Regions from separate parts of the Novosphingobium sp. MBES04 genome, predicted to be linked through region 1. Evidence: predicted binding sites of a transcription regulator. Region 1 holds the regulator's gene; the other holds the start of a gene.
The links. Region 1 encodes LexA, which represses DNA repair genes until DNA is damaged. Its sites were predicted from a motif close to GTTCCNCNCTTGTTCT; they were not measured.
Positions count from the first base shown of each region.

Region 2: MBENS4_RS08690 (three-Cys-motif partner protein TcmP) is a predicted target of LexA. The motif match lies at 10,250-10,265, and genes of this name have one in related genera.

Region 1 is NZ_DF850489.1:831,451-850,765, reverse strand. Features, by position in the region: gene MBENS4_RS17670 (molybdopterin molybdotransferase MoeA) at 1-836, shown strand, start outside; gene lexA (transcriptional repressor LexA) at 959-1,642, shown strand; gene MBENS4_RS17660 (ComEC/Rec2 family competence protein) at 1,670-3,901, opposite strand; gene gltX (glutamate--tRNA ligase) at 3,978-5,447, shown strand; gene MBENS4_RS17650 (citrate synthase) at 5,461-6,744, shown strand; gene MBENS4_RS27640 (sensor histidine kinase) at 6,731-8,257, opposite strand; gene MBENS4_RS17640 (hypothetical protein) at 8,247-9,218, opposite strand; gene MBENS4_RS17635 (hypothetical protein) at 9,254-10,465, opposite strand; gene MBENS4_RS17630 (hypothetical protein) at 10,523-10,825, opposite strand; gene MBENS4_RS17625 (ATPase) at 10,895-13,510, shown strand; gene MBENS4_RS26835 (hypothetical protein) at 13,507-13,656, shown strand; gene MBENS4_RS17620 (DUF1467 family protein) at 13,703-13,993, opposite strand; gene MBENS4_RS17615 (ribonuclease J) at 14,054-15,682, opposite strand; gene MBENS4_RS17610 (type III pantothenate kinase) at 15,679-16,458, opposite strand; gene MBENS4_RS17605 (biotin--[acetyl-CoA-carboxylase] ligase) at 16,476-17,198, opposite strand; gene nuoN (NADH-quinone oxidoreductase subunit NuoN) at 17,211-18,674, opposite strand; gene MBENS4_RS17595 (NADH-quinone oxidoreductase subunit M) at 18,674-19,315, opposite strand, start outside.
Region 2 is NZ_DF850488.1:1,994,554-2,006,278, reverse strand. Features, by position in the region: partial or broken gene MBENS4_RS08725 (hypothetical protein) at 1-644, shown strand, start outside; gene MBENS4_RS08720 (GIY-YIG nuclease family protein) at 1,027-2,223, opposite strand; gene MBENS4_RS08715 (DEAD/DEAH box helicase) at 2,216-4,288, opposite strand; gene MBENS4_RS08710 (hypothetical protein) at 4,285-4,815, opposite strand; gene MBENS4_RS08705 (hypothetical protein) at 5,097-5,426, opposite strand; gene MBENS4_RS08700 (class I SAM-dependent DNA methyltransferase) at 5,465-8,209, opposite strand; gene MBENS4_RS08695 (DUF5131 family protein) at 8,321-9,085, opposite strand; gene MBENS4_RS08690 (three-Cys-motif partner protein TcmP) at 9,085-10,218, opposite strand; gene MBENS4_RS25310 (hypothetical protein) at 10,578-11,063, shown strand; gene MBENS4_RS08685 (hypothetical protein) at 11,271-11,725, shown strand, end outside.

The DNA.
Region 1 (19,315 bases):
CGCAGGATCGCCACGTGCGCCGCCTCGGCTCGGACTTCGTGACCGGAAAGGAAGTCCTTCCCGCCGGAACCCGCATCGGCCCTGCGCAGATCGCGCTCGCCGTCTCGGCCGGGCACAGGCACCTGCCCGTCTTCCGCGCCCCCGAAGTCGCGATCATCGACAGCGGCGATGAGCTCTCCTCCGACCCGGAGAACTGCGCCACGCACCAGATTCCGGCGAGCAATGGCGCCATGCTGGAGGCAATGGTCGCCGGGCTCGCAGTCCAGACACGCCGCATCGGCCCGGTCGGAGATACGCTCGACGCGCTGCTCGGCGCCTTCGACGAGGCCGCCCATGCCGACGTCATCGTCACCAGCGGCGGCGCGTCCGTTGGCGACCACGACCTCATCCGCCCCGCGCTCGAAGCCTGGGGCGCGAAGCTCGACTTCTGGCGCATCGCGATCAAGCCCGGCAAGCCGCTCCTCGTCGCCACCCGCCCCCGCTCCCAGCGCCGCCAGATCATCATCGGGCTGCCCGGAAATCCGGTCTCCGCGCTCGTTACGGGGTACCACTTCCTGCTCCCGCTGCTGCGCCGTCTGATGGGCGCGATCGACCCCACGCCCATGGCCGTGACCACCCGGCTCGAGGGCGACCTTCCCGCAACAGGTGCGCGCCGCGAGTTCCTGCGCGGGACGTGGGACGGAGAATGCGTGCGGGCCGTGCGCGTTCAGGACAGCGGCGCCCTGGGGGCGTTGGCGGGGAGCAATGTCCTTATCGACCGTCCTGCGAACGGACCGGAAACACCGTCTGGCGCAAACGTGCGCATCTACATACTCCAGAATGGCGGTATCGCTTGACGTGGGAAATTCTGTTGCTTAATTGTTCTCAAAATGTTCACAAGTGGAACATCAAGAAGAACAGCTGATGCGCGGGAAGCCGAATTTCCGTGTGCGGCACGCGCAGGAAAGAGGCAGCGAACATGTTGACCCGCAAGCAGCACGAATTGCTCCGGTTCATCCAGACCCGGCTTGACGAAACCGGCATTTCGCCCAGCTTCGAAGAAATGAAGGACGCGCTGGACCTCAAGTCCAAGTCGGGCGTGCACCGACTGATCTCCGCGCTCGAGGAACGCGGCTTCATTCGCCGCCTGCCCAACCGCGCCCGCGCGCTCGAAGTGCTGCGCCGCGCCGACGAAGGTGGCCAGGCGGCCCCTGCTGCCGGATCGAATGTCATTCCTTTCACCAAGCCCGAGGCCGCGGCTCCCGCATCGGCGCCCGATGTGATCGAGATCCCCTTGCACGGACGCATCGCCGCGGGCGTCCCGATCGAAGCGCTGGAGGACCAGGCGATCCTGCCCGTTCCCGCCGCGCTTCTGGGCGCGGGTGAACACTATGCGCTGGAGGTCTCAGGCGATTCGATGATCGAAGCGGGCATTCTCGACGGCGACTTCGCCCTCGTGAAGCGCACCGAAATCGCCAACGATGGCGAAATCGTGGTCGCTCTCGTGCGCGGCGAGGAAGCGACGCTCAAGTACCTGCGCCGTGAAAACGGCATGATCCGTCTCGACCCGGCCAACGCGGCCTATGAACCGCAGATCTATGCGGCCGACGAGATCAAGGTGCAGGGCAAGCTCGCAGGCCTCCTGCGTCGCTACTTCCACTGAGCCAACCGGATCGCAGCGCCACGCGCGCTAACGATCCGGAGACGACGGTGATGGCATGGGCGGGATGAGGTCCTGCAGGGACATCTGTCCTTTCCGTCCACGCCACCATCCATGCCTGCCCTGCCCCTGCGCGACATTGCGCACCGCGCCGCGCGACAGATCAACGCTCAGGCCTCCTGTCTGGCTGAGCGTCCCCCGGTCAGCCTTGAACCAGCGCGGCCGGCATGCCCGCGGCAGCCAGCGATCCGAAATCACGATGTCAGCCCGGTCACAGGCGGCGGCCAGTTCTCTTTCGGGTACGATGTCCCGGCTCCTCGACAACAACACGGTCGCTGCACGCTCCCGCATCTGCAAGGTGATCGAACAGAAATCGGCGTTACAGCGCGCGCCCGGATGATCGGGGAGGTAGATCGCCTCCCCGCGCAGCCCCGCATTCTCCTGGAAATTGTCACGCACATAGTCACTGCGCGTGTCGCGCAGCAGCAGCAGCCTTGGCGCATCACGCCCGGCCGTCCGCTCCACAACGCCTACGTTGCGGCCATCCCCGGCGATCAGCAGATCAGGCGGTGCCTGATTATAGAGGACAAGAGAGCCCACGACGCAGGGGAGAGCGCCCAGTAGACGCGCCTTTCCGACCAAAAGGGCCAGCCAGAATCCTCCGGCAAGGAACAACGTGAAGGCCACCTCGCCCATGCCCGGCACCAGCGTCACCGCCCCCGGCTGCGCCGAGACCCAATGCGCCAGTCCCAGCACCGCATTGATGGTCCATCCCACGACGGCCCAGAGCGGCGCACCAAGGGACACGATATCGGCCGCCAGGGCCAGAACCACTCCGGGCATGATCACAAAGGTCGTCAACGGAATTGCGACGAGATTGGCCAAGGAGCCGTAGAGACCGGCCTTGTGAAAGTGGAACAACGCAATCGGCATCAGGGCGAGCTCGATCACCAGCCCGGTCAGCATGAGCATGCCGAACCAGCGCACGCCGCGCATCCAGGCAGGTTCCTCGCGCGGACCGAGGAAATTGCGCACGGGCGCAGAGGTCGACAAGGCCACGATGGCAAGGACAGCGGCAAAGCTCATCTGGAAGCTGGGTCCCACCACAGCTTCAGGCCATAGAAGCATGACGGCGAATGCCGCCACTGCCAGAATTCGCAAGGACAGTGCCTCGCGCCCCAGTGCCAGGGCACCAAGCACGAGCAGCGCCGCGATACACGAACGAACCGTCGGCACCTGCGCGCCGGTCAGCAGCGTATAGCCAATCCCCCCCAGCGCTGCGAGCCCGGAGGCCAATACCGGCAACCGTACTCGCAGTGCCAAGGCGGGCCACAAGGCGAGCGTGCGCACAGACAGGAAATAGATCAGACCAATTACGGCCGTCACGTGGAGCCCGCTTATGGCCAACAGATGCGCGAGGCCGGAATCGCGCATGGCCTGCGCATCGTCGGCCGTGATGCCGCCCCGATCTCCGGTCACGAGCGCCACCGCAATGCCATTCGCCCGCTCATCAACCTGCTCACGAACATGGCCAGCCAGTCCCCGGCGTATTCGGGCCAAAGACGCTTCCCCTCCTTCCGCTGGCTCCAGGACGGTGACGGGCTTCAGGATCGTTCCCGAACCGGCAAGTCCGGCAAACCAGGCCGTTCTTGCAAAATTATAACCACCCGGGAGCAGCGGCGCTGCCGGCGGCATGATCCGCGCCTCAAACTGGATGAGACTGCCCTCGCTGATCTGCGCCGGTCGAACAGATTCGCCCTCGGACAGCTCATCCGGCAGGTTGAGCCGGATCTTGAGAGCACGCCCGCTTGCCTGGTCGCGCGTGGCGACCACCAACCGGCGGCGCGATTGGGCCGATTGCGGCTCCACCGCGAGCACCCTCCCCGTGAATGCTCCATACAAAGGCCGCTCGATGGGAGGTGTTCCCACCATCATGGAGCGGCCCCAGATCAGGACGCAGCCCGCCGCCACCATCAGGGGCACCCAAAAAAAAGCTTGCGAGACAGTTTGAAACGCACCACATCGCCGCCAGCAAACTCGGGTCGCCAAGCTTGCTGCACAGCACAACGCAATGAGGCCTGCCCATTGGGACGGCTTCGGAAGCGCAAACCATGCCGCGATGCCGGTCCCGAAAGCCACGGAAAGCCACGGGACAGGATCACGACACGATTGCGAAAGAAATCCTTCGATTGCCGCCAAAGCACTCGACAAGTTGCGTTCGCTGTTCCATTGCCGACCCCGCAATGCAGCGTCTCCGGACATGATGTCCGGGCCCACAATTTTACCGGGTCGGGTGACCTCGATCGCCATGACCGGAATAGGACAGAAGGTGATTGGAATGGCAAGTGGAAGTGCAACGAGCGGATCGAGCGGCACCAAGGCCGTCGTTACGCGCTTTGCTCCCTCGCCGACCGGCTTTCTGCATATCGGCGGTGCCCGCACCGCGCTGTTCAACTGGCTCTTTGCCCGCCACCACGGTGGCAAGTATCTTCTGCGCATCGAGGACACCGACCGTGCCCGCTCGACCGATGCCGCGATCGAGGCCATCTTCGACGGTCTTTCCTGGCTGGGACTGAATGGTGATGAGGAACCCGTGTTCCAGTTCGCCCGTTCCGAGCGTCACGCCGAAGTCGCCGCGAAGCTGCTGGAGGCCGGACAGGCCTATCGCTGCTACCTGACCAGCGAACAGCTCGCGGAACGCCGGCAGAAAGCACAGGATGAGCGACGTCCTTTCCGCCTCGACAGCGAGTGGCGCGATGCCGACGCTTCGCAGTGGCCGGATGATCAACCCTACGTGGTGCGCGTCAAGGCGCCGCGCGAGGGCGAGACCACCATCGATGACCAGGTCCAGGGCCCGATCACGGTTCAGAACCGCGAACTCGACGACTTCATCATCCTGCGCTCGGACGGCACGCCGACCTACATGCTGGCCGTGGTTGTCGATGACCGCGACATGGGCGTTACCCACGTCATCCGCGGCGATGATCATATCAACAACGCGTTTCGCCAGCTGGTGATCCTGCGCGCGATGGACGAGATCGAGGGTGGCTGGGAAGACCCTGTCTACGCCCACATTCCGCTCATCCACGGCGCTGATGGCGCCAAGCTTTCCAAGCGCCACGGTGCGCTCGGCGTCGATGCCTACCGCGACGAGATGGGCCTCCTGCCCGACGCGGTCTTCAACTACCTGCTGCGCCTCGGATGGGGCCACGGCGATGAAGAAATCATCAGCCGTGAGCAGGCTGTCGAATGGTTCGACATCACCAATGTCAACAAGGGCGCCTCGCGGTTCGACCTCGCGAAGCTGCAAAATCTCAACGGTCACTACCTGCGCGAAGCGAGCGACGAATATCTCGCCGATCTCGTTCTGCTACGGCTTGTCGCTGCCGGATACCCGGACGCCGACAAGGCCCTGCTGGCACGCGCCATGGCCGAACTGAAGGTCCGCGCGAAGGACCTCAACGATCTTGCAGAAGGCGCTGTTTTCCTTTTTGCCAAACGTCCTCTCACTATGACCGAGAAGGCGCAGAAGCTCCTGACCGACGAGGCGCGTGAGCGTCTGGCCGCGATCCACGAGCGTCTGAGCGGGGAGCCCGAATGGACCCTTGAGGCTTTGGAAGCCAACCTGAAGGCAATGGCCGCAGAGCTCGAACTGGGCCTCGGCAAGCTCGCACAACCCCTGCGGGCGGCCCTGACGGGTCAGACAACGTCGCCAGGGATTTTTGACGTATTGGTACTTCTTGGCCGGGACGAAAGTCTCGCGCGCATCGCAGCGCAGGCCGGGGAGCATACCGAGACACAAGCATAAGGAGTAAGAACTGGTGGGTGATCAGGTTAAACTGAGCGCGGACGGCGCGGATTTGGAATACCCCGTCCTCAAGGGCAGCGTGGGCCCGGAAGTCATCGACATCCGCAAGCTCTACGGCCAGACCGGTAAGTTCACCTTCGACCCCGGCTTCACGTCGACGGCAAGCTGCGAATCCGCGCTGACCTACATCGACGGTGGCGAGGGCGTCCTGCTGCACCGCGGCTACCCGATCGGCCAGCTCGCCGAGAGCTCCTCGTTCATGGAAGTCAGCTACCTGCTGCTGAACGGCGAACTGCCGAGCCAGGACGAGCTCTCGAACTTCGAGTACACGATCAGCCGTCACACGATGATCCACGAGCAGCTGCGTCACTTCTACCAGGGCTTCCGCCGTGACGCGCACCCGATGGCCATCATGTGCGGTATCGTCGGCGCCCTGTCGGCTTTCTACCACGACTCGACCGACATCACCGACCCCGAACAGCGCAAGATCGCCAGCCATCGCCTGATCGCGAAGATGCCGACGATTGCGGCCGCTGCCTACAAGTACTCGGTCGGTCAGCCGATGCTCTACCCGGACAACAACCTGTCCTACACGGGCAACTTCCTGCGCATGACCTTCGGCGTTCCCGCCGAGGAATATGAAGTGATCCCCGCCGTTGAAAAGGCGATGGACCGCATCTTTATCCTGCACGCCGACCACGAGCAGAACGCCTCGACCTCGACCGTGCGTCTCGCCGGTTCGTCGGGCGCCAACCCGTTCGCGTGCATCGCGGCCGGCATCGCCTGCCTCTGGGGCCCGGCCCACGGCGGCGCAAACGAAGCGTGCCTCAACATGCTGCGCGAAATCGGCACTCCCGACCGTATTCCGCACTACATCGAGCGCGCCAAGGACAAGAACGATCCGTTCCGTCTCATGGGCTTCGGTCACCGCGTCTACAAGAACTACGACCCGCGTGCGACGGTCATGCAGTCGACCGTGCGCGAAGTCTTCGAAGCGCTCAACGTTCAGGACCCGCTCTTCGAGACCGCCATGCGCCTCGAGGAAATCGCCCTCAACGACCCGTACTTCATCGAGAAGAAGCTCTTCCCCAACGTAGACTTCTACTCGGGCGTCGTACTTTCGGCGATCGGCTTCCCGACCGACATGTTCACCGTGCTCTTCGCCCTTGCCCGCACCGTGGGCTGGGTTGCGCAGTGGAACGAAATGATCTCGGATCCCGGCCAGCGCATCGGCCGTCCGCGTCAGCTCTACACCGGCCCGACGCAGCGCGACTACGTGCCGCTCAGCCAGCGTTGAGCAGGCGGTCAGGATCTGACCATCTGAACGAAGAGGCCTCCGCGAAAGCGGGGGCCTTTTTCGTTGCTTTCATACTTTTTGTGGAAGAGCGCGCGGCTCCGGTCAGCCCAACTTCGTGCAGCAGCGCCGTCAGCGCGCGTCGGGATCTGCGGGCACGGTCAGAATGAAGCGCGCGCCGCGCCCCGGTTCGCTCTCGACCGTGAGATCGCCACCCATGGCCCGGGCGAGGCGGCGTGAGATGAACAAGCCAAGGCCCGACCCCCCCATCGCCCACGCGCCCCAGACGCTCGAACTTGTCGAACACGCGCGCCTGCTGCTCGGGCGAGATACCCGGCCCCTCGTCGGCCACGATGACCTGGGCGTTCGCCCCGTCGCCTTCCAGTCGTATCCAGATCTGCGAGCCTTCCGGGGAATAACGGATCGCATTGCCGATCAGGTTCAAAAGCACCTGCAGAACCCGCCGGAATTCCGCGATGGCAGGCAGTGTCTCGCCGGGTTCGGGCGCGATCAGGGCGATACTCTTTTCCCGCGCTCGTACATTGAGGATGCCCGCCGCCTGGCGCGAGACTTCGCCCAGGTCGATCTGGTCCGGCGCGGTCTGGAAGTCGCGGGATTCGACGACTTCGAGGTCCGAAAGATCGTCGAGCAGGTCGAGCAGAAGCTGCCCCGCGCTCGAGATCTCACTGGCATAGCCCGCGTACGCATCGGGCAAGGGACCCGCCATGCGCGTGCGAATGGTCTCGGCATTGGCAATGATACGGGCAATGGGCTGGCGCAAGACCGGGGCCAGTTCCTGCCCGACCAGCCCACGCCGATTGCTCGGCAGGGCCGCGCCTCCCACCGAAGCCGCTGCCGTGGGAGCCGGAACATCCGAAACCAGCAGGAGTTCGAAGCCCGCCGGATCGAAACCCGGTTGCATCGCCGGAAGCAGGCGCACCTGAAATGGGCGCGAAGAGGCGGGCACGATCACCCGGCTGCCATCGAGCAGCCGCCAGTGAAGTGGTTGATGGTGGGTCACATTTTCAGGGGGCAGGAAATCGGTCCAGAGCCGTCCGATGCCGTTCTCCATGGCCGCGGCGAGTTCGCGCAATTCCGCGCTTTCCGTCTCCACGGCAAGAATACGCTGCCCGGCGTCCAGGCGGGCCGTCAGCTCGGCCAGATGACGGTCTGTCGCGGCTCTCCGCGCCTCGCTCGCCGTGGAATCCTCGGAAGGCTGGGGCGCGCTGCGCCAATTGCGAATGCGGATATCGCAGCCCTGCCCACCATCGCGCGGCTCGGCTTCGACCCAGGCCGTGACGATCTCGCCGCCATCATGCGCCGACACGGCGCGGGCCAGGCGAAAGCCATAGCGCCTGGCCTTGCGCACCAGCTCCATCAATTCGGGAACGGCGATGGGCCCCGGCAGCTGTCCGCCGCAACGAAGGTGCAGACCGGCCAGCGGCTCGTCGGCGCTCAGCAGGCAGTCCTGGGCATCGCTTTGCCCCCGCGCGAGAATGGTGCCGTCAGAACGCATCGACGTGCCCCCCAACCGAATTGAGAATGGCCGCCGCACGGTCCGCACCAATACTGCCAAAGCCTTCGGGAAGCAGGACATCGGGATGCAAAGCCAGAAACTCCTGCTCGATTGCCCCGGTTTTCAGACCGGCAGCCCGAAGCGAGAGGGCCAGTCGGGCCATCTGCCCCTCATGTGTCGAGAAGATAACGTGATCGCGCTCCTGCCCCGATGCGAGACCCAGCGCACTCAGGAAAAGGGCCAGTCCCGCGCTGCAGACGGACAGGGCCGCGTGTGCGCCCCCGCCAAGGGCCAGGATAAGCTGCGCGGCCAGCCCGATGCGGGAGGCCCCTTCATCGAAGCGTGCACGCACTTCGGCAGCCGCGCGCTCACAGTCCGCTGTCCAGCGCGGATTCGCGCCGTCCAACTGGACCAGGGCCATCAGCACGGCATGAAGAAGTTCCCCCGGCAGTTCGACAAGCGGCAGGCGCATGCGACGCTGCGCCTGCCCCCACCGCGCCTGCGCGGCGAGGAAGCGCATGGCCGTGTCCTGGGTTTCCGGGTCGTTCGAGGAAATCAGGGCCTGCAGCAAGGGTGGTACGACAGGGTCGAGAGCATGGCGTGCCTGGAGCCGCTCGGTCAGCTGCCATTCAAGCGCGAGCCCGTGCAGGTGCGTAAGCAGTTGCGGATTGTCGATGAGAGCCTGCCCCAGAAGGGCCGTCTGCGTCCCCTGATCTGCCAGCGAGTCAGGATCGCTTCGGCAAGACATGAGCGCAGCCATGAGCTGGCCCGCCAGATCGCCCACCATGCCGCGAACACGCGCAAGGATCTCATCGCTGAAAACCGAGTTGTCCTGGGCGCTTATGAGGTGTCTGAGAATGGGCAGCATCGTTTGCGCCGAGGCATCGCCTCGCGCAAGTTCCTCTCCCATCATGCTTTCCAGCTGACGGGCCCCATCCCTGAAGGCTGCCTGGTCGTTCATGCCATGTGCCTAACCCGGCCTTGGTTAATTCGAGGTTATACTCCCGCTCGTTTCGCCAGGACAAGTTCGGCCACGAGAATCGACAGGGCGAGCACCTGCACGACGCCGAGGACCTGCCCGAAGGTCGCGCCCAAAGCGAGAAGCAAGGCCAGCACGGCGCGGTCACTGATGAGAGCCCCGGCCCATCCTTCCAGGATCCTTGGAGCCAGCGCGATGACGAGAAAAAGCGACGCCGGCACATAGAGCCAGTGCAGGATGTCCTGACCGGGCAAACGCTCGGCCGCAAGCAGGACGAGACCGGCCAGAACAACATCGACCAGCCATACCATCGCGTCCGCCCGCTCGATCGCCGGGACAGCTTCGCCCAGCGGCCTGCGCTCGGCAGCCCGAACCTTACGCCCGCCCTCGATGAGGATCCAGGTCAGACCGGCCACGAAAAAGCCAGCTCCCGGCAAGCCGAACCATCCCAGCAGGCCCGCCAGAGCGAGAAGAACCAGCGCCGCCGCACTGACGACATTGCTCGCGCGGCCGACCTGAAGAAGGGTCGCTCCGAACGCGACGGCACCATACTGGGCCAGGAGCCTGCCCGGAGACTGTCCGCGACCGGCCGTGAAATGCCGGTGCAGCCACTCCTCCTCCAAGCCGATCGCGTCGGCTTCGGAGGTTACAAGCCGCCAGTTCGCGCCTCCGCACACAGCGGCCGGCACATCGCGCATGGGCGTACCGGCTTGCAGGGCAAGGCGCGTCAGGATCGAGATCGTATCACTTTCCTCGGGCACCTCGCGCAGTCTGTCCACCACGCCTCCCGGCAATCGCATCAGTCCCGCGGCGCAGCGATTGAGGTCGATCCGTTCGTATCCAGCGGTCCGGGCACCTTCCACGGGCTGCACCAGGACGCAGCTGCGAATGTCTTCCAGGAGCGGGAGAGCCACGTCCGGATCAACGAACAAGCCGTCGGTAATGACGAACAGTTCGTCGGCTTCTCCCACTTGGGCGGGGACATCATGCGGGCCGGAAACAATCCTGAACTGCACGCCCGCATCCTGGGCTGCGCGCTCCAGATCCTGAACATCCGACGAGCCGCCGGCGGCCAGGCACACGATGCGATGGCACTTCAAGGCAAGGACAAGACCCAGCTGGTGCCTGGCAAGACTTGCTCCAGCCACCCGCAGACCGGCGCGCGGCGGGGTCTGGCCGGCACCGGTTGGGTCCGTCATCGATAACAAGGCTATGCGCAGAACACTCACTCCACCGAGGGCGTCCTTCTAGGCCCCGTGCCGCCGGGTGCCAAGCGCCAGGTGGCCTTACGAATCGGGAAAACGCTCCAAATAGTCACGAAGACGCCGCAGAACAGCCGGCTCGCCCGGAGCCGCATCCAGCGCCTCGAGCGCAAGAACGTGCAGATCGCCGGAATGGAAACTTGCCGCGAGACCCTGCAAACGCGTGGCCGCGAGCGTCCAGTTCCCATCGCACCGGGACCGCGCCAGGAGATCCACCTGACGTGAAACACTTTCGCGATAGGACTGGCGCAGCTGTGCCAGCAGCTCGGGATCGCCTCCCGCCGCGGCTGCGAACGTTGCTTCCAAGGCTCCGGTCTCATACGCCATATCCCCAGATTACCGAACCAAGTCTTAATCCGGGGTTTCCTGAGACCCCCGGCGTGGTATCGTAGAGCGATGTCTGGAGATAGCAGGATCATATCGTTCGGCGGTGCCTCCACCGAGGATAGCGCCACGCAGGCCAAGGCCGACGACCCCACCCGGCTACGCGATGCGCTTGCGCCCTCCAGCGAAGCGGAGGACGCCGCCCCCGCTTCGGATTGGGACGATGCCTGGATCGGCGACGACACGGCGACGCTCGAAAGCAGCGACGCGCGAAGCTCTAGAAGCTGGATCGCCCCGGCCCTGTCGGGTCTCGGCCTCCTGGCGTGGAGCGGCATCTTCCTCGCCGCCCACTGGACCTATTTCCAGGCGGACTTCACCCTCGCGGCAGTTCCCGCCCTCATCAGCCAGTGGTGTGTTCCCCCGCTGTTGATCGGCATCGTCTGGCTGCTCGCCCTTCGCCATTCCACGCGTGAGGGCAAGCGCTTCGGGGACATTGCGAGCACTCTCTCGCTCGAAAGCGAGCGCCTCGAACGCCGCCTTCTCAGCGTCAATCGGGAACTCAGTCTTGCCCGCGAATTCGTCGCGGCACAGTCGCGTGATCTCGAAGCACTGGGCCGTTTGGCATCAGAGCGGCTCTCGGGCAACGCCCGCAAGCTGCAGGAACTCATCGAAGAGAACGGCGAACGCCTCGAAACCATCGGCACGGTCAGCACCACGGCCTTGGACAACATGGAGAAGCTGCGCGGCCAGCTTCCCGTGATCGCCAGCTCGGCCAAGGATGTGACCAGCAACATCGGTAACGCGGGGCGGACAGCCCGCTCCCAGATCGAGGACATGATCGCCGGCTTCCATCGCCTGAACGAATTCGGGCAGGCGAACGAACGCCAGATTGCCTCCGTGCGCACCGCGGTCGATGCCGCGCTCGCCCAGTTCGCCGGCCAGTGCGAGGATCTGGAAGTCCTTGCCCGCCAGCGCTTCGAAGCCCTGGCCGAAAAGGGCCAGGAATTCCGGAGCGAACTTGAGCGCCACGAAACCGACGCACTCGCTGCGATCCGTACCCGCTCGGCCGCCCTGCAAAGCGAGCTCCACCAGACCCGTGAACAGCTGGACGAGAGCGAGGCAGCCACCCTCACCTCGCTGCGCGCACGTCTTTCCGCGCTGCGCGAGGAATGCGGCGTGGTCGGTCGCAGCATCACGGATGCCCAAGGCCAGGCCACCCGCAGCGTTCAGGACAGCTTCGAGACACTCAAGGCCGAGCATGAGACCGCGCACGACCTGCTCGTCGCGGCGCATGAAACCACGCTCGATCAGCTCTCCCAGCGCATCGAGGCCCTCGGAACGGACGCGGCTCGCACCGAAGACCGGATTTCCTCCGCCCAGCAGACCGTGCTCGCCACCTTCTCTGATCGCTTCTCCGAAGTCTGCGCGCAGGCCGACGCCGCCTTTGCGCGTCTGAAGGACCGCGACGGCCAGTTCGCCAGCGAAGCGAGCGAACGCCACCAGCGCCAGCTCGAACAGGAGCGCCATGCACTGGCCCATATCGAGCACATGCTGGTCGAACTCGACAACGCCGTGGCCGAACGGCTCGAAGGGCATCGTCACCAGGCCGAGGCGCTGAGCGAGCGCGCGCGCAGCGTGACCTCGCAGCTCGAACAGTTCGACGCGCGGCTGCGCTCCATCGCAACGCAAAGCGCCGATGCCGAAGGGCGTCTTTCGACGTCGCTGCACGGCTTGGCTGAGAACCTGGCTGCGAGCCGCGCCGCGCTATCGGCGGCCGATGGCGATGTTTCCAAGCTCACGGACGACAGTCTGCGCCTGCTCGACCTGCTGCGCGCCAGCTCCGGTCAGGCGCAGCACGAACTGCCCCAGGCACTCAGCCATTCCGAAGAGCAACTCGGCCGGATCAACAGCATGATAGATGAGGTCCGTGGCAAGCTTGCGGACTCGTCGACGAGCGGTCAGGCACTCTCCGAGACGATCCTGCAATCCGGAACGTCACTGGACCGGCTGCACCAACACCTTGTCGAAGCGCAGGCCGCCATCTCCGAGGGCACCAACGATCACGCCCAGCGCCTTGAGCAACTGCAGCGCAGCCTGACGGAGATCGAAGGCACGTTGCTTCAGAACGCCGATCATGCGCGCGGCGAACTGACGCAAGCCATTGCCGATCTGCGCCAGAACCTCGACGAAGCGATCTCCGATATTGAAGCGAATGCGCCCGCTCGCATCGATAGCGTGACCCAGATGCTGGGGGACGAAAGCGGCAAAGCCATCGACAAGGCCATGCGGACCACAGCGGCCGAAATCTCGGGACAGCTCGAGCAGGCCGTTGCCCATGCAACGGGTGTCAGCCGCGAGGCCACGGCCCAGCTGCGCGAGCAGATGGAAAAGGTCACGGAACTGGTCGGTAACCTGGAAGCGCGGCTCGACGAAGCCCGCGAACGGGCAAGCGAGCAGGTAAATAATGATTTTGCCCGCCGGGCTGCGCTCATCACGGAGTCTCTCAACTCCAACGCCATCGACATCGCCGCTGCCATGTCGAGCGAGGTCTCCGACACGGCCTGGGCCTCCTATCTGCGCGGTGATCGCGGGATCTTCACCCGACGCGCCGTCACCCTTATCGATTCAGGCGAAGCAAGGCTATCCAGCAGACCTTCGAAAGCGATGACGCCTTCCGCGAACACGTGAGCCGCTACATCCACGACTTCGAATCGCTCCTTCGCCAGGTCCTCTCGACTCGCGATGGCAATGCGATGGGGGTGACCTTGCTCTCCTCGGACATGGGCAAGCTCTACGTGGCCCTCGCCCAGGCCATCGAACGCCTACGCAATTGAGACAAGTAAAGCCGCGGCCGTAATCGGGCCGCGGCTTGCAGAGACCTCAGTAGCCCAGGTCTTCGCTCGGCATCTCGCCGTAGAAGTTGAGATCCTCGCGCGTGACCCACCCATAGGACCAGTTCAGAGTGAACAGGACGCTGAGGACCGCAGCAAGGATCGTGGCCCGCAAGGCCACCTTGCCGGGACGGAAATTCACCGGCGCGGAATCGGCATGGCCTGTCTGGACCTCATGGCCTTCGACCTCATCGGGCGTGCGCAAGCCGATCGGCAGGACAATGAAGGCACTCAAAACCCAGAATAGCCCAAAAATCGCGATCAGGGACGTCCATTGCATCGGCGTCATCATCTCCTCTCCCGGCCGCCCGCCCTATGACGGCGGGTCGGCCGGAGGTGTTCAGTCGTTCCCCAGGATCAGCACCTGCACCTGGGGCTTCTTGCCCGACCAGCGCGTCGCAGCGCGGCGGGTCGCAAGGCGCACCGCCTCATGGCGGTCCTCAGGTGAGGCCTTGCGCGTACGCTGCAGGGCCTTGGCGACGTCTTCCTCCGCCTCGGCCACGAAATCGGCGTAGTCCTCATCGAGCGGCAAGCCAACGGCACTGACCTTGACCTTACCATCCAGTGTCGCTGCCACCGAGACCACCCCCTGGTAGGAAATGCGCCGCCGCATCACCATCGCTTCGCCATCGGCCGGCGCAATGATGTCGCCATCCAGGATCAAGCGTCCGGAATGCACCTCACCGAACTTGCCCGGATGCCCGGGAGCCAGTCGGACGAGGTCTCCGTTCTTCTGAAACACCGCCTTGGGAATTCCACACGAACGGCCAAAGGCGGCCTGCTCCTTCATGTGGCGCACTTCGCCGTGCACCGGCATGAGGACCTCGGGACGGATCCAGCTGTACAAGGCTTCGAGCTCCGGACGGCCTGGATGTCCCGACACGTGGATCATGCTCTGGCGATCGGTGACGACCTTGACGCCGGCCTCCGCCAGACGGTTCTGGATGCGTCCGATGGGGATCTCGTTGCCCGGGATCTGGCGGCTTGAGAAGAGGACCACGTCGCCCTTGTCCAGCTTGATCGCGTGGTTGCCATCGGCAATGCGAGCCAGCGCAGCGCGCGCCTCGCCCTGCCCGCCGGTCGCCACGATCAGCACATCGTCGCGCGGCAGATCCATGGCTTCATCCGCATCGATAACCTCAGGAAAATCAGGCAGATAACCACAGGACTTGGCAACCCCGATGATCCGGTCGAGCGAGCGCCCTGCGACGCAGAGCTGGCGCCCTGTCTTGACGGCAATCGCGCCCAAGGTCTGGAGGCGCGCCACATTGGAAGCGAACGTCGTGACCAGGACCCGTCGCCCTTCATGGCGCGAGATTTCCTGGAGAAGGCCCTCGTAAACAGCGCCTTCGGAACCGGAAGCCTTGGGATTGAACACGTTGGTGGAGTCGCAAACGAGGGCAAGCACGCCCTCGTCACCAATCGCGCGCAGTTCTTCCTCGGTCGCAGGCACTCCGACCTGAGGAGCTTCGTCCAGCTTCCAGTCGCCCGTGTGGAAGATGCGGCCATAGGGCGTGTCGATGACGAGCGCGTTGCCTTCGGCAATCGAATGGGCGAGCGGCACATAGCGGATGCCGAACGGCCCCAGGTCGAAGGGTTCCTCGTCTTGGACCACGATCAGTTCGACCTCGCCTGCGATCCCGGCCTCTTCCAGCTTCGCCGCGACCAGTTTGGCCGTGAACGGAGTGGCGTAGATGGGAACACCAAGGTCCTGTGCGAAATAGGGAACTGCGCCAATGTGATCTTCGTGCGCGTGGGTAAGCACGATGCCCAGCAGGTTCTCCCGCTCGGACTCGATGAACTCCAGATCCGCAAAGACCAGATCGACACCGGGATATTCGTTCATGCCAAAGGTCATGCCCAGATCGACCATCAGCCACTTGCCCTGGCACCCGTAAAGATTGACGTTCATGCCAATCTCCCCCGAGCCGCCAAGAGCACAAAAGATCAGTTCCTTACCCGGTATCACTTGGTCGATGCTCTCTCTGCAAGAATGGCCAGCCCCTCGAGCGTCAGATTCGCTTCGACGGCGTCAAAAATGTCGGTTGCCTTGTCGAACAGCACCGCGAGACCTCCGGTCGCGATCACCTTCGCCGGACGGCCGATCTGGCGCTGCATACGCGCAATCAGGCCTTCCATCATCGCAACATAACCCCAGAACACACCAATCAGCATCTGATCTTCCGTATTGCGACCGATGACCGACGTCGAACTGGGAACAGCAATGCCGATGCGCGGCAGCTTGGCGGTATTGCCCACAAGCGCGTCAAGGGACAGGTTGATGCCAGGCGCGATGATACCGCCCTTGTAGGCACCATTGAAATCGACCGCATCGAAGGTTGTCGCCGTCCCGAAATCGACGACGATGAGATCTCCTTCGTACTTGGCATGCGCCCCGATGGCATTGACGGCGCGGTCGGCACCCAGAGTGCGGGGCTCATCCACGTCGATCTCGATGTCGTAGGTGGCCTTGCCGACCCCCGCCACGAGGGGTTCAACATCGAAATAGTGGCGGCACAGCACTTCGAGATTGTGCAACGCGCGCGGCACCACGGTCGAGATGATGATGCTGTCGATGGCGCCGCGGTCCACCTTGTGGATGTCGAGCAACTGCATCAGCCACACGGCGTATTCATCGCCCGTCCGGCGCGCATCCGAAGCAATCCGCCAGCGCGCACGCACCTCGGGACCCTCGAACAGCGCAAACACGACATTCGTGTTCCCGGCATCAATCGCAAGCAGCATGAAAGGCAACCTCTAACTCAACCCGGACTATCGGGTAGAAACACATCGCCGGCATGGATCTCGCGAACAGTCTCATCCGCGCAACGCAACCGCAGGCTCCCTTCCGGCGACAGCCCGGCAAAACGCCCCGAAACAGGCTCTTCCCCGGGAGGATGAACGCGAAGGACCGTCCCCTCTGGATGGGCCACAGTCTGCCAGCGCCGCAGCACCGGAGCAAGCCCTGCCCCGCGCCAGCGCTCCAGCTCCAGGGTGAAAACCTCGTGAAGGCGCTCGGCAAAAGTGTCCCGATCAACCTTCACACCGTAGGCACACAAGCTCGTTGCGGGCCGGTCGGGCAAATCCGGGGCCGAACACAGGTTGACCCCCACACCGACAACGACACGTCCCTGGATCATTTCCAGGAGAACTCCCGCCAGCTTCGCGCCATTGAGCAGGAGGTCATTAGGCCACTTGATGACAAGGTCATCGCGGGAAGGCAGAAAGCCGCCCACGGCCTCGTGAACGGCTAACGCAACGACAAACGCCAATGTTGATGGAGCGGGCTGGCCGGGGCCCCAATGGACCACCGTCGAACCCATGAAATTGCCTGAGCCATCGAACCAGTCACGGCCCAGGCGCCCCCTTCCCTGCGACTGGCGGTCTGCAACCAGCCAGTCGCCTTCGGGAAGGTAATCACCCCGCTTCAACCGGTCGACCAAGTCGAAGTTGGTCGAACCGGTTTCCTCAATATACCGGATCAAGACAGATCCAGATCAGAGAGCAGCGAAAAGAGCGGTCGTTGCCGTGTTGGCGGTCTCACCCAGCCACGAGGTCAGCAGGTAACCCAGCGGCGAGATGAATGCACAGGCCACCACGAGGATGAGCTTGTGCCAGATGTCGCTCTCACCCTTCACCACGTCGGCGGGCTCGTCGAAGTACATGACCTTGACGACCTTGAGGTAATAGAAGGCACCGATCACCGAAGCTGCGATACCGATAAAGGCCAGCGCGAGCATGTCAGCCTGAACCGCAGCCTGGAAGACCACGAACTTGCCCCAGAAGCCGAACAGCGGCGGGATACCGGCAAGGCTGAACATCACGGTCGCCAGCGCCAGGGCAAGGCCCGGACGCGTGCGCGAAAGACCGGCCAGCTTGGGGATGTCCTCGACGTAGTTGCCGTTCTCGTCCTTGAGCATGAGGATTGCGGTAAAACCGGCAATCGACATCGCAACGTAGATGGTCACGTAGATCAGCATGCCCGAGGCACCAGCCTGGGTCGCCGTGGCAAGACCCACGAGGATGAAGCCCACGTTGTTGATCGACGAGTACGCCATCAGGCGCTTGATGTTGCTCTGGCCGATAGCGCCAAGGGCACCCACGACGATCGAGGCCAGCGCGACGAACAGGATGATCTGCTGCCAGGCCGCCGCCTGCTCGCCAAAAGCATCCAGAAGAACGCGCATGATGAGGCCAAGCCCCGCCACCTTGGGCGCCGTCGCGAAGAAGGTCGTCACCGGCGTGGGCGCACCTTCGTAGACGTCCGGCGTCCACATGTGGAACGGCACTGCACTGATCTTGAAGGCGAGACCGGCCAGCATGAAGACGATGCCGAACAGCGCGCCGTTCGAGAGACCATCCGAAACACTGGAATTAATCCCGGCGAACGAGGTGGTCCCTGCGAAACCGTAAGTCAGGCTCATGCCGAAGAGCAGGATGCCCGAGGCCAGAGCGCCCAGCACGAAGTACTTCAGGCCCGCTTCCGCCGAACGTCCGTCGCTGCGCAGGATGGCAGCCAGGACATAAGAGGAGAGCGACATCATCTCGAGGCCGATGTAGAGCGTCAGCAGATCAGCGGCCGAGACCATCATGCCCATGCCCACACTCGCGAAAAGCACGAGAAGCGGGAATTCGGCACGCATCGAATCGTAGCGTTCGAAGTAGCTCGGCGCGAGAACCAGCGTCACCGCGGCCGAACCATAGATCAGGATCTTGGCGTAGCTGGCAAAGGCGTCCGCGCGGAACTGACCGAAGAAGGCCGAGGTTTCCGGCCCCATCGCCCCGCCGCAAAGGGCAGGAGCGACAAGAGCCATGGCCGCGACAAGCGTGGCGACCGACACGATCGAGATGAGGCGGCTCGCCTTGTCCCCGCCCCAGGCGGCGACAAGGAGCAGAACCAGGCCTGCGACGGTGATTGTTTCTTCAGGCGCGATCAGGCGCAGCGACTGCGACCAGTCCATCAGTGTGCCCCCCCATGCGCAGAGACTTCTTCGTGCGCAGGCTTAGGATTGCCTGCCGTCGGCTTGGCATCACCCTCCGGCGCCGCACGGGCGATCCGGGCTTCCAGCGCAGCAATATCGGCGCGCATCGGAGCCATGAAGCTCTCAGGGTAGATGCCCATCCACAGGACCGGGATACCAAGCGCGACAACCATCAGGATCTCACGCGCGTCCAGGTCCGGCATGGCGGCGGCATCGGCGTTCTTCTGGGGGCCAAAGACCACCCGGCGGTAAAGGTAGAGCATGTAGGCCGCGCCCAGGATGATGCTGGTGGTGGAGATAAGGCCAACCCAGCTCGAGACCTGGTAGGCGCCTGCAAGGCTCAGGAATTCGCCAACGAACCCGCTGGTCCCCGGCAGACCGATGGAAGCCATCGTGAACAGCAGGAAGAACAGCGCGTAACGCGGCATGTTGATGGCAAGACCGCCGTAGCGGGCGATCTCACGGGTGTGGAGACGATCGTAGATGATGCCCACGCACAGGAACAGCGCACCCGACACGAGGCCGTGGCTCAGCATGACCAGCATCGAACCTTCAAGACCCTGCGCGTTGAACGCGAAGAGACCGACGGTGACGATCGCCATATGCGCAACCGACGAGTA
Region 2 (11,725 bases), on a different contig from region 1:
ACACCAGTTATGCGTGCGAAGGCGAGGCATTCTACATCCGCTACCGGGATTGGTGGCTAGAGGGCAATGCCCCAGTTGCCAACCGAATGGTGTTCCTGACGACGGAGACGGCCCCTGCAATTGTCGCCCAGTTGGCTACGCCTGACCTCAGGTATCTCAGGCCCAAGACCTCTATCGGGCGCGATGAGATCGACGTCTACGCGACCCGTTCCGTGAATGCCGAGACGATACCTGAACTCGCGAAGGCCTGTATGGGCAGTAACGTCCATGTCATCGGCAACAAGCTCAAGGATATGCCGAATGCCACGAGTGCGTATGCGGTTCGTGGACGAAACAATCTCGATACCGCCGACATCACCCAATTCGTCTCGATGATGCACCCGGATGAGTATCGCCTTTATCAGGCCTTGAACACGAAACTTGGCCGTGATGATCTGTGCCGCATCGCCCACGTGGACAGCATCAACCAGTCTTGTGGTCGCAATCGTGGCCCCCGCAACGCTGGAGCGGAGCATGAGCTTCACATCAACCTGACCCTCTTCCGGGCGATCCACGCATGCCCGTCTGCGATGGACGAACTTCGGTACCGCTGGCGCTTGCAGATGGATGAGAACCAGCGTCGTAATGCGCGTAATGGGGGCTAAGGCCTGAGGATTTATCGAAAGCCGGGGTGGCTGAATGAGGACGGCCGTCCCGGCGAAGTGAGAGAAGTACGAGCAACACGGAAAATCAATAAATTTATTATCAACACCAATTATTTAAATAATGAATCAGTCAACGCCTACCTGATAAATTCCTTTCATGAAGAAAGAAGATGATCCTCGCGAACTAGCCCACAAGATGGGTGCAAAATCCAAGACGACGAAATGCGATTGGTGGCTGAATGAACCCAAGCCACCGGTACGTAAGCGGCGAAAAAAGAAAGGCGTGAAGGTCGGTTGGACCTCGCAGTACTATGGCCACAGCGGGGGATTCACTCCCGGAGGAGGGCGCTTCTCGTGAAGGGCTCACCCCGCACTGAAACGTTCAGCATTCCACCAACCGAGCCTGCTGCGGATCATAACGGTAGTTCGTGATACTGCCGTCGCGAATCCGCTCCACCGCCTCGTTGATCGCAGATAACGGGACGAGAAACCATTCGCGCGGTTTCACCGGGTTGCCGAACCGATCTTGGATCGTGAGATCGAGGATGGCGCTGGCGAATACCTTGTGGATGAGACCCTCAATTTGCACACGATTGATGTTGAACAGCTTGTAGGTGGCGACGACCTCCACCCCGGCAAGCATGTAGGTAGCGGACTTCTCCGCGCCGGAAATGCGCGTTTCCACCGATCCTCCGGTGACGCCGATTTTGTGGATCAAGTCCCGGTATTCAGCCACCATGGGGTGGTCGGACTTGCTGCGCAGCACATAGATGGTGCCGCTTTCGAGGTCGCCGTCTTCGCTCTCTGCGGAGAACAGAGGCCCTGCCTCGATTTCCGTGACGCGACGGCCCGCTTCGTCTTTGTAGAGCGCGCGCTGTAAGGATCGGCGCAAGATATCGCTCTCGGTGCCATTCGAATAGATGACCCGAAGACGCGCGTCGAACTCCCCGTTCGGTGCCCGGAAAGTCTCTCCGACCTCGGCGACATAGGCGACCTGCCCACCGAGGATGAAGAACTGACCCTTGGTGATGTCGGCCTTGAGGAATCCCGCATCCTTCACGAACTGCCGGGTCTCTCGCAATCCCTCGGCGAGGTCGCGTTCCACCTGCTCGAACACCACCTTGAACTTGTCGAAGTCAGTGCATTTGATGCGGTTGGCGATTTCTTCGGCGGCGCGGCGCTCCTCGGCGGACGGGACATGGCGAAGGATACGAATGTCGTCCTCGCTGGTCGGCTCGACGCCCAGTTCGGCCAGAAGATCATCGTCGTCGATATCCGCCGTGGAAGCCTGCTCCTCCGTCTGGGAGCCGGTAAACAGTCCATGCTTGTCCAGATCGGTCAGCAGTTCCCGGCATTCGTCGAGTTCGCGCAGCCGGTCGAGCCGGATCGCGTAGAGGCGCTCGAAGATATCACGATCTTCGCCGTGAAGCGGGGCGCGGCCATGTTCCTCGAAGAACCGCATGACATCTTCGAAGCCCGCAATGATCCGCTCTTGGCGCGGCGTGTAGGTCCGAGCCTTGGGGGCCTCGACCTCAACACCGAGTTCGGCCAGCAGTTCGTCGTCTGAGAGATCAACCATTGGCTGCCTGTGCGCGATAACGGGCGAAGGCCGCAACCCCCTCGGCAAGGCGTTTTTCCCAAGCGTCCTGTGAATTGATATCCGGCAAGCGCCCCCGCTCCTTCTTGAAGCGCAGCGCCCACTCGGCAAGGTCACGAGCTTCCTCTGGGGAAATCTTGACCTTCTTCGCCGAGATCACCGACTGAACCTGCTTCAACACCTTCTCGTCCATCGACTTCGCCAGAATCGAGTAGGCTTCGGCGAAGGGGTTGATGCTATCGACGAGATCGATGTCGAGATCGCGGACATCCATCGAGAACTGGCGAATGCCGTCAATGAGTGCAGTGTTGGCCCGCTCCTCACCGGGGGTATCGGTCGCCGTCCCCATCGCGATTGCCTTGGCTTTCTGCGTGAGATTGAGGGCAGCGATGGCATGCTGGCGCACGGCCTCCTGATCGTCGGCGCTCAGCTCGGGGTAACGGTCGCGCACGATCTTGCCCATGCGAAGCTGGGTCAGTTCCTGTGGCAGGGTTTCCTCGTTGAATAGACCCTGCTCAAGGCTGGGCTTGTCCTGCACGAACTGGGTGATGACCTCATTGAGGTCTTCCTGACAGATGCGCTGCGCCTCAGTGCTCTTGGGCTCGACCAGCCCCTTGATCTCGAAGTGCAATTGGCCGGTATCCTCCCGGACACCGACATTGTTCTCACCGGGCTTGTAGCCACCGGGGCCGTAGTCGAAGTCTTCGAGTGGGCCGCAATCCTTCGGCGAGAATGTGAAACGAGGAGCCAGCACTTGCTCCATGAGCAGGCTGGCGGCAATCGCCTTCAGGGTATCGTTGATCGCGCCGACGACGGCGGCTTCCGAGGCATCGGGCTCGGCGATCAGATTGGTGAAGGTGGCGGTATCCTTCCCCGGTGCATCGCGGGTGGCGCGACCGATGATCTGAATGATCTCGGTGAGACTGGACCGGTAGCCCACGGTCAGTGCGTGCTCACACCAAATCCAGTCGAATCCTTCCTTCGCCATGCCCAATGCAATGATGATATCGACATGATCGCGGTCGTTTTTGTGCGCGGAGTCTTTGAGCGCCGCCAGAACCTTGCCGCGCTTGGCGGCGTCGCTGTCATCAACGAGATCGGCGATCTTGATGACGCGCCCGTCGGGCAGTTTCACGCGGTGGAAACCTGTTTGGGGATCGGCACCCTGCCATTCCCCTAGGTACTCCATGATCTCCTCGACCTCTTTCACCTTGTCCTTGGTGCTTTCACGCGAGTTCACGGAAGGGATGTGGACGATGGTCTTCTTCGACGGATCGAGGACGGATTCAATCGCTTCGAGGTAGCGGCCGGTGTAGAAGAAATACCCGATGTTGAGCGCCTTGAGGTGCTCATACCCGTTCAACTGCTCGTAGTAGGTGTAGGTGACGGTCTCGAATTTGGCTTCATCCTCGGGCGTCAGAACGGGCACCGCGTCGCCACGGAAATAGCTCCCCGTCATCGCGACGATGTGGGCCTTATCCCGACGGATAAACTCGGCAAGCTGGCTGCCGAGGCGGTTGTCCGCACTGGCAGAGACATGGTGGAATTCGTCCACCGCGATCAGACGATTATCGAATGCCTCAATACCAAGGCGCTCAACCGCGAACCGAAATGTCGCGTGAGTGCAGACCAGTACCTCGTCGCTGCTTTCGAGGAATTGACCCACGGCCTTGATCTTCGAGGGATCGGCGCGGTCCTCGTCCGGCCCCGGTGCGTTACAGAGATTCCATTGCGGCTTCACCACCCAGTCGGCCCAGAAGCCGTAGTTACTGAGGGGCTCATCAGCAAAGGAGCCGCCGATGGACTTCTCCGGGACCACTATCAGGGCCTGCTTGAGCCCCTGATTGCGTAGCTTGTCGAGCGCGATGAACATCAAGGCACGGGACTTGCCTGATGCCGGAGGCGACTTGATTAGCAGGTATTGCTCGCCGCGCTTGTTGTAGGCGCGCTCCTGCATGGGACGCATGCCAAGGGCATTGGACTTCGCCGAGGCCCCAGTGCGGGCGGTCTGGAAGGAAACGGCGGGGATGGGTTTCGAGGTGGTCATGGCTTCCAATTCTCCGCAGTCTCAACACCGATCTTCCAAGCCTTCTTGATGGCCTTCGGCGAGGCTAGGAAGAATTCACCACCGAGTGATTTGCCCTTAGCGTCAAGATACGTCTTCATCGCGTCCTCGCCTGCAATGGCGTGCTGGCTGGAAGGGAGTGGATCACGCTCAGGTTCGAAAGTAGTCTTCCATACAGTCCATCGGAACGTTCCCGCTGGCAGCGCTTTGTTGTGTGTATCACACCGCGTTTCCGGACTGCGGGAAAAGCCCACCTTCACGATGAGTGCCTCCTCGGGGTCTTCGCCGAGCAAGGCGTGAATGGGGCCGCCCATTCGCAGGATATAGAGATGCTTAGGCCCCTCTGCTTCCCGCACCGTATAGCCACTCTGAGAGACTGGACCCGGCTTGCTAGGCCTTAATGCCTTCTTTGCGGGCTGCGGCAGGATACTATCGACGGGCACTTGGCCATAAACCGGCACTTCGACCAAATCGAGTTTTAGCAGGTTTTGCACCTCGTTGGCGCTCATCGGCTGCGAATAGGCCCCTATGGCACGAGCGCCACCGGGAGTGTAAGTGTCAGGAGCGAACTCCTCGATCCTCGGTCTCGATTCAGGAGAGACACGCCATGCCCTTACGATCCGCAAAGCATGGACCCACTTGTCTCGCCGTGATGGGTCTGCCCGCTCTTTCTTCGCAATCTCTGGGCGCAAATAATCCCACTTTTCGCAAACTTGATGTGACAGTTGGAGTACGCCGAGAACGCGCCTTCGTTCGTCAGGCTCCGCCTTGTCCGTACCATATATCACCATCAGAAGGCCCGGCTTCGACCTACTGACAAGGGTTGTACTTTGCTCATGTCGGCAAAGCCGACGAAGCCCCATGCCTCCGGTGTAAATCCGTAAAAACTCTTCAGCCAGACGTCTGGCTCTTCGCCCGTGGTAGCCGCAAGCGGGTCGAGCATGGCATTGCGGTCAACGCCTTCTCTATGAGCAAGTTCGAACGCGCTGATGCTACCATACGTTGCCTTGGCGAACTTGGGTGCAATCTGCCCGAAGGTGCGGTTCTCGGGCTTGGTCCATGCGTGGGCCTCGAACATGCGTTCAAGGCCACCGTATTGCTCAGCCGCAATTCGGTTCACGGCCTTCTTATCCCAACCCGGTGCGCGCGTTGGCTCCGTCACGCCGCTTTCCCCTTCGCGGTCATCTTGGTGTAGAGTTCGAACAGCTTTTCGAGGCGTTCGGTGTCGTTGCGGAAGCGGCGACCGATGTAGATGCGTTCGAGTACCTCGTCGTTTTCCTCATGAGCGCGGCGCAGGTCTGCGGGCATAGCCTCCGGATCGTAGAGGTCAGCGATGGTCGCCGGGAAATGCGCCTCCCGGGCGAGCAGAATGTTCTCGGCGCAGCGGGTGAGGTCGGCCTTGTTTTGCTCGGTGAGCTTGGGGAGCGGGAAGGTGTTCCAGCCAAGTGTGTTCGAATAGGAAAAGTCAGTTCTCATGCGAACGCAAACGGTGCCGATCCATACCCAATGAAGCCGAGAAACGATGAGGGAGAGATTCCAAAGCGGGGCGTCATAAATTGCGTAGCACTTATGACCTATGACCGCCTTATCCTGCGTGAGAGTCGCAGGAAGATAATCCCGATTTTCGGAGGTTATCGCGGGAACGACAATCGCAATTTGCCCATTCGCTGGCGACAACTGAACAAATCTATGCGAGATTTTAGCTTTCTGCTGGGTAGAAGGAGCCTTGCTTTCCAGCCTAAATCTTTTCACTTTGTCAATCTGCTGAGCCAGAAATGGATTTTTCTCTACCTCATCCAAGTCCGCTTCGAGCAGCCATAGACAGCAACGAGGAACTCCGCGCATCATCTCATACGCACCCCAAAAATCGCGCACGAATTGTTGAGGGACGGCATTTTCATGCAGAAGCCAGTCCTTCTCTCGTTGCTCAAATATGAGATGCCCCCCGTCCTTCGCCATGTTTCCCAAAAACATCTGCGGCTGTTCGCCCATAGGTCTTTGCCTTGGTTCGATAACCTGTGTTGTGCCTTGGACCAGATACGGTCCAATTACATCCACTCGTTGACGCTGCCCATCCTCGAAGATGTATCGATCAAAGTCGGCTGTTCGAGATAATCCGACAACAATGACGGTCACTCCTGCATTCTGAGATGCAAGATTTGCCCATTTGAAGGAGCGATGAGCGAACAATATTGAGTTTCCTGCGGAAAAAATAATTGGCCAGAGGATAGGAACTTGCTCCCCCTGACAAATTGAGTTTGTAGCCACCAACGCGCCACTTGATTTAGAAACGGCGGCCATGTAGTCACTTAACTTAATTAGCCATCCGGCCACATAGTCTAAGCTCTTGTGCTTTTGCGTCCTCGCCCCCAGCAATCTTGCAAGATCATCTTTTTGGTCATTATCCTTCTTGTTTCGGCCTTTGTATGGGGGATTTCCGCAGATGTAGGTCTCCCCGCCCGCGTTCTCAAAGTCGATCTCGGACTGATCGAGTGGCGTCTTGAACAGGTCATCGCCACGGACTTTCACGCCAGTCCCGGTAGGCGGGCAGATGCTCAGCCAGTCGAGCCGCAAGGCGTTGCCACAGGTGATCCAGTTATCCGAGTTCAGCGGCAGGAACTCGGCCAGCGCCTCCTTCTGACCGCGATAGAGCACATCGCATTGATACTCGGCGATGATGAGGGCGAGGCGGGCAATCTCAGCCGGGAAATCGCGAAGTTCGATGCCCCGGAAATTCGTCAGCGGAATTTCGGTACGGCGGTCGGGCTCGCCGCGTCGCTTGTTGATCTCTGCCTCGATGGCCCGCATTTCCTTGTAGGCGATGACGAGGAAATTGCCCGAACCGCAGGCGGGGTCGAACACCCGGATACGCGCCATGCGGCTGCGCAAGTTGAGGAGCTTGCGCGAGTTGTCGCCCGCATCTTCCAGCTTTGCGCGGAGATCGTCGAGGAACAGCGGGTTCAGCACCTTCAGAATGTTTGGCACGCTGGTGTAGTGCATGCCGAGGGCACCGCGCTCCTCATCGTCGGCCACTGCTTGGATCATCGACCCGAAAATGTCCGGGTTGATTTTCTGCCAATCGAGACTGCCGATATGGTTGAGGTAGGACCGCGCGATCTTGCTGAACTGGGGCACTTCCACGGACCCGCTGAAAAGCTGGCCGTTCACATAGGGAAACTGGTTCGCGTAACGGGGTATCTTCGCCGCCTCGCGGTTAACGATCTTGGTGTCCATCGCACGGAACAGTTCGCTGATGACCGCGTGGGTGTCTGAGGAATCCCGCGCGCTCATTTGCTCGACCGTCTTGGTGAACAGGCCCTCGCCGAGGAAGATGTCGGTATCCTCGGCGAAGAAGCAGAAGATCAGCCGCGCCATGAAGTGGTTCATGTCCGGGCGGCGCTCGGCCTTTGCCCAGTCGGGGTTGTCCTTGAGCAATTCGACATAGAGCCGGTTGAGCCGCCCGGTCGCCTTGATGTCGAACGAGCTTTCCCGGATTTGCTCGACCGTGGTGATCCCGGCGAGGGGCAAGAAGAAGCCGAAGTGATCGGGAAACTCGGAATAGGCGCACGCCACGGTGCCTCCTCCCGACAGGTCTTCCGCTTGGAAGGAATCCCCATCTGTGGCGAGGACGAACTTGGCCTTTGCCGTCGCTGTTTTCGGGCTGTCGCGCAGCGTCGCCAGCGTGGCCTCAACCTCACCGAGAGCGCATGCTGCGAGGTGGATATTGTTGCGCTGAAGCACGCCACCCGTGACATCCGATGCATTGGTCGAACCGGATCGAAGACGCTGAATCGTCGTGTTTTTGTTCCCGAATGCCGTCAGGAACTGGAACGGGAACTCAGCCGGGTCAAACGGCTCAAGCGCAAGGGCGGATACGGCTTCTTCGATCTCAACGGGATTCATGTGGGCACCTTATCGGCGCACATATCAGCGGCCAAGGTCTCGTTGAGAACTCATCCCGGATGGCACCGATTTTCCGTGAATATGTGGCGCTTCAGGTGCTCGAATGGGCAATCATACACTTTCAGGCATGAGTGCCCCACCCGGCATCTCGTCCCAAGTCCGACCATCCAGCACTCGGCCTGTCTTTGACTTCACCGGCCCGCCCCATTGCTTGAAGTGGAACGCGGTTTTTCCGGAAACGCAGATATCACGAATTTCACGCACCCATTCGACATCCATTTCACGCGCTCCGGGGCCACTTTCCCCGCCTGCGATGATCCAATCGATGCCTCTTGGTGATAGCTCCTTCAACGAGCCCAGCAGTGGTTCGCAGGACAAGAATTTCGTGTGGGCTCCCGTTTCGCGGAGACGATCAACTCGCCAAAGAACATCGTTATTCTCGACGCTTACGCCCATCCAGATGTTATCGCTCCACTCAAGCTGCGGAGACAATTCCAGCAGGCGATCTGCGCGCTTGGTGAGAATCTGATATATGTGCCGGGGGGTAGCTCGCATGACCGCAAAGACTTCCTGAATGAAATCGGCGGGCACCGCCTCGTGGAACAAGTCAGACATGCTATTCACGAACACGCGCCGCCCTTTGCGCCACCCATGCGGGGCGGAAAGGGCATGCCGGTCAAGCACAACTTTACCTGTCCAGACCCGCCGCTTACCTGATAGGCGTGTCGTGCCCGCGTATTTCGCTTGCCCCATCACTTCGAGGCGTGCGGCCATCCGCATGGCATAGCAGTTCGTGCAACCTGCCGTAAGGACGGTGCAACCGGCCACGGGATTCCATGTCGCATCGGTCCACTCGATAGACGATGAACTTCCCATTATGCAGCCCTGCTGGGGAAAGTTACCATGGTCTTCTCGGAGAAGGTGCGCTCGCCCTTCCGCATTGGTCGCGATTGCGCGGGGGGATTTGCGACGATCTTACCTTGGACCTCCATTTGACCAAGCACGGCCTTGTAATTCCGCTCGATAAATGGCGTGCCGACATGGTGAGATTCGAAGATCGACTTCATGGACATCGTGCGTCCTGAAAAGCGTGAGAGCAGTTCGCCCGCGAGCGTATCGAGAGGCCGGTTTAGCGAAAAGAGGAGCGGACAGCGTGCGTCTGCCGGGGAATATTCAAACGATGGAACGCCTTGATCCTCAGTCGAGCTTTCCCCGGCCATGATGTCCTTCATGATTCGGTAGCCGAGTGGGTTCTTTGTGACGAACACCAGCGCATGGGATGTGCGGCTGCCGTCAGGTCGGCGGAAACGGAAAGGGAGCATATATTCTGCGCCAAGCTCTTTCAGGGCCTGAGCCAATTCTTCCAGAACAAACACCTCACGCTCATGCGGCAGTTGGTCGATCAACGCAGCGCGCATGCGGGAGATGCGCTCTGATCCGAACAGTGCATCCATATGGTGGCGTACTGAATCGTTGTTGATGCCTGCGTTGATCCGGCTGTAATTGAAGAAAAATACGCAATCGCACCCCCAGTTCTTGATGACGGACTGGATGATGCCTCGCGACAATCCCTTGTATCCGAAAGGATCGATGAACGAAAAAGTCGGGCAATTCCGTGCCCTTGTGAACATTGATTCTGCGTCCTTGCCCACTTCGGAGCAAAGAATCAGCGGCGCATTTTTCAGCCGCTCTTTCCCCGGCAGACTATCGAGGCAGGATTGCAAGGACGCTACATTTTCGGGGTCGGCATCGTTGAACATCGGGACAAGTAACTTCGATAGCGCCTCATCGGCTATCGCCCGTTCAAGCACCATCAAGGGGGTGGACTTAGCACCATCCTTATACCGCCCCGGCCCAGCGAAAAGATCGATGTAGGCGAGGCGTGAGATCCGAATGCCTCTTGCGGCGTTCGCGATCATCACTCGGCTCCACGCATCGAAATACTTCGCGACTATCGCAGCTTTTACGAGCGACTGGTCCCGCTGTTCGTCAAAGAATGATTGCCCCATTCGCCCCTCACTTTCACACCAGACTTACCCGAAAACAGAAGGGGAACAAAGTCCTGTTTGGCGATTCCTTCACATGGTGCCGCCGTGCGCCGCAGAGGCGCGGGTTGTCTCTACGCTATCGAATGTTGGAAGATTACGAATGCGCGTGGATGTCATCTCCTGAAAGGCCAGCCATCTGGGTTCAGCATTCTCGCCCACGATAAGCGATCACCTATCTCGTAAAAAGTGGTAGACAAACTTTTCAAATGTCACTATATGCAAAAATGGTAGTTTTTTAAAAATATTTTGACTTGGTGGGTGGGGTGCGTCTACAGTGCGTCTCGTCGCGTCGTTGCGACGATTTGACGTGAGCTTTTCTAATGCAACCTCAGACCGAGCGTGTAACTCTAACGGAACATGGCAGCCGCCTTCATATCTCGTTCCGGTACAATCCTGATGCAATCGAGGTTGTGAAGGGATTACCGGGTGCGAAATATTGCGGGTATAAGCGCAGTTGGTCTGTCTCGGTACGTTATCGAAAGCGAATTGCAGAAGCGGTCGAAAGGGTCGAGGCAATCTTTGCTGATGAGGCCGAGGCAAAAGCCGCCACACTGAAGGCACTCGACGACGAAGCCGCACGAGACCCTCTGCCGGAAGTTCGCGGGTTTCGGTGTTATTCGCGCAACGGCCTCTGGATCATCTCGTCACCTTTTAGCCCCGGTCTCGTGCAGTCGTTCAAAACCATCAAAGGCGCGAAGTGGAACGGGTCTGCATGGACGTTCCCGTCGGGCGCTCGCGAGGAACTCACCGCCATTCTGGCTCCGCTGCGTGAGTCGCAGATAGAAAAGGAACGCGCGTTGTCGTAAATACGGCAATCATCATTGACGTAAGTATTCGGAACCTCGTGTCCCGTGGATTAAAATCAATCGACGCGTCCATATGGGCGTGACGTCCATCCTTGTTCGGGACCTCGCGTCTCGTGGATCAAAACCAAAAACCATGCCCCCGGCTCACCTGCGGAAATGATTTCGCGGGACGCCCCATTTTTGCCCATTTGAACAAGGACATTTGAAATGACCAAACCTAGGCCCAAGTCCACCTATATCGGCAATCACATGGTTGTCACCGAGGCCGGAATCGAGGCTGCCGAGCGCGAAGAGACCCGCGATGGCGACGTGATCCGCGAAATCCAGAATCATCGCCTGAATTATGAGGTGGGAGAGGAAATCGAAGTCGGCTGCGAAATCTGGACCGTGAGAAACTATGAATACCATCTGTCCGACAACTATGAGCATTGTTGCCAATTCGTGACGTGGCCTGATTACGGCAGGTTCGCACACTCCTATGGAGATGTCACCCTTTGGGGCGATTACGATGTAAAAAATCGAATATTTTGTTTTGAATATCTAACAGATTGCAGTGGAAACCATCTGTGCCTCGACGAATACGGTAACGATATCACGCAGAGAAACGAAAACGAGGACGAAGACGAAGACGAAGACGAAGACGAAGACGATTTGGCGATCCC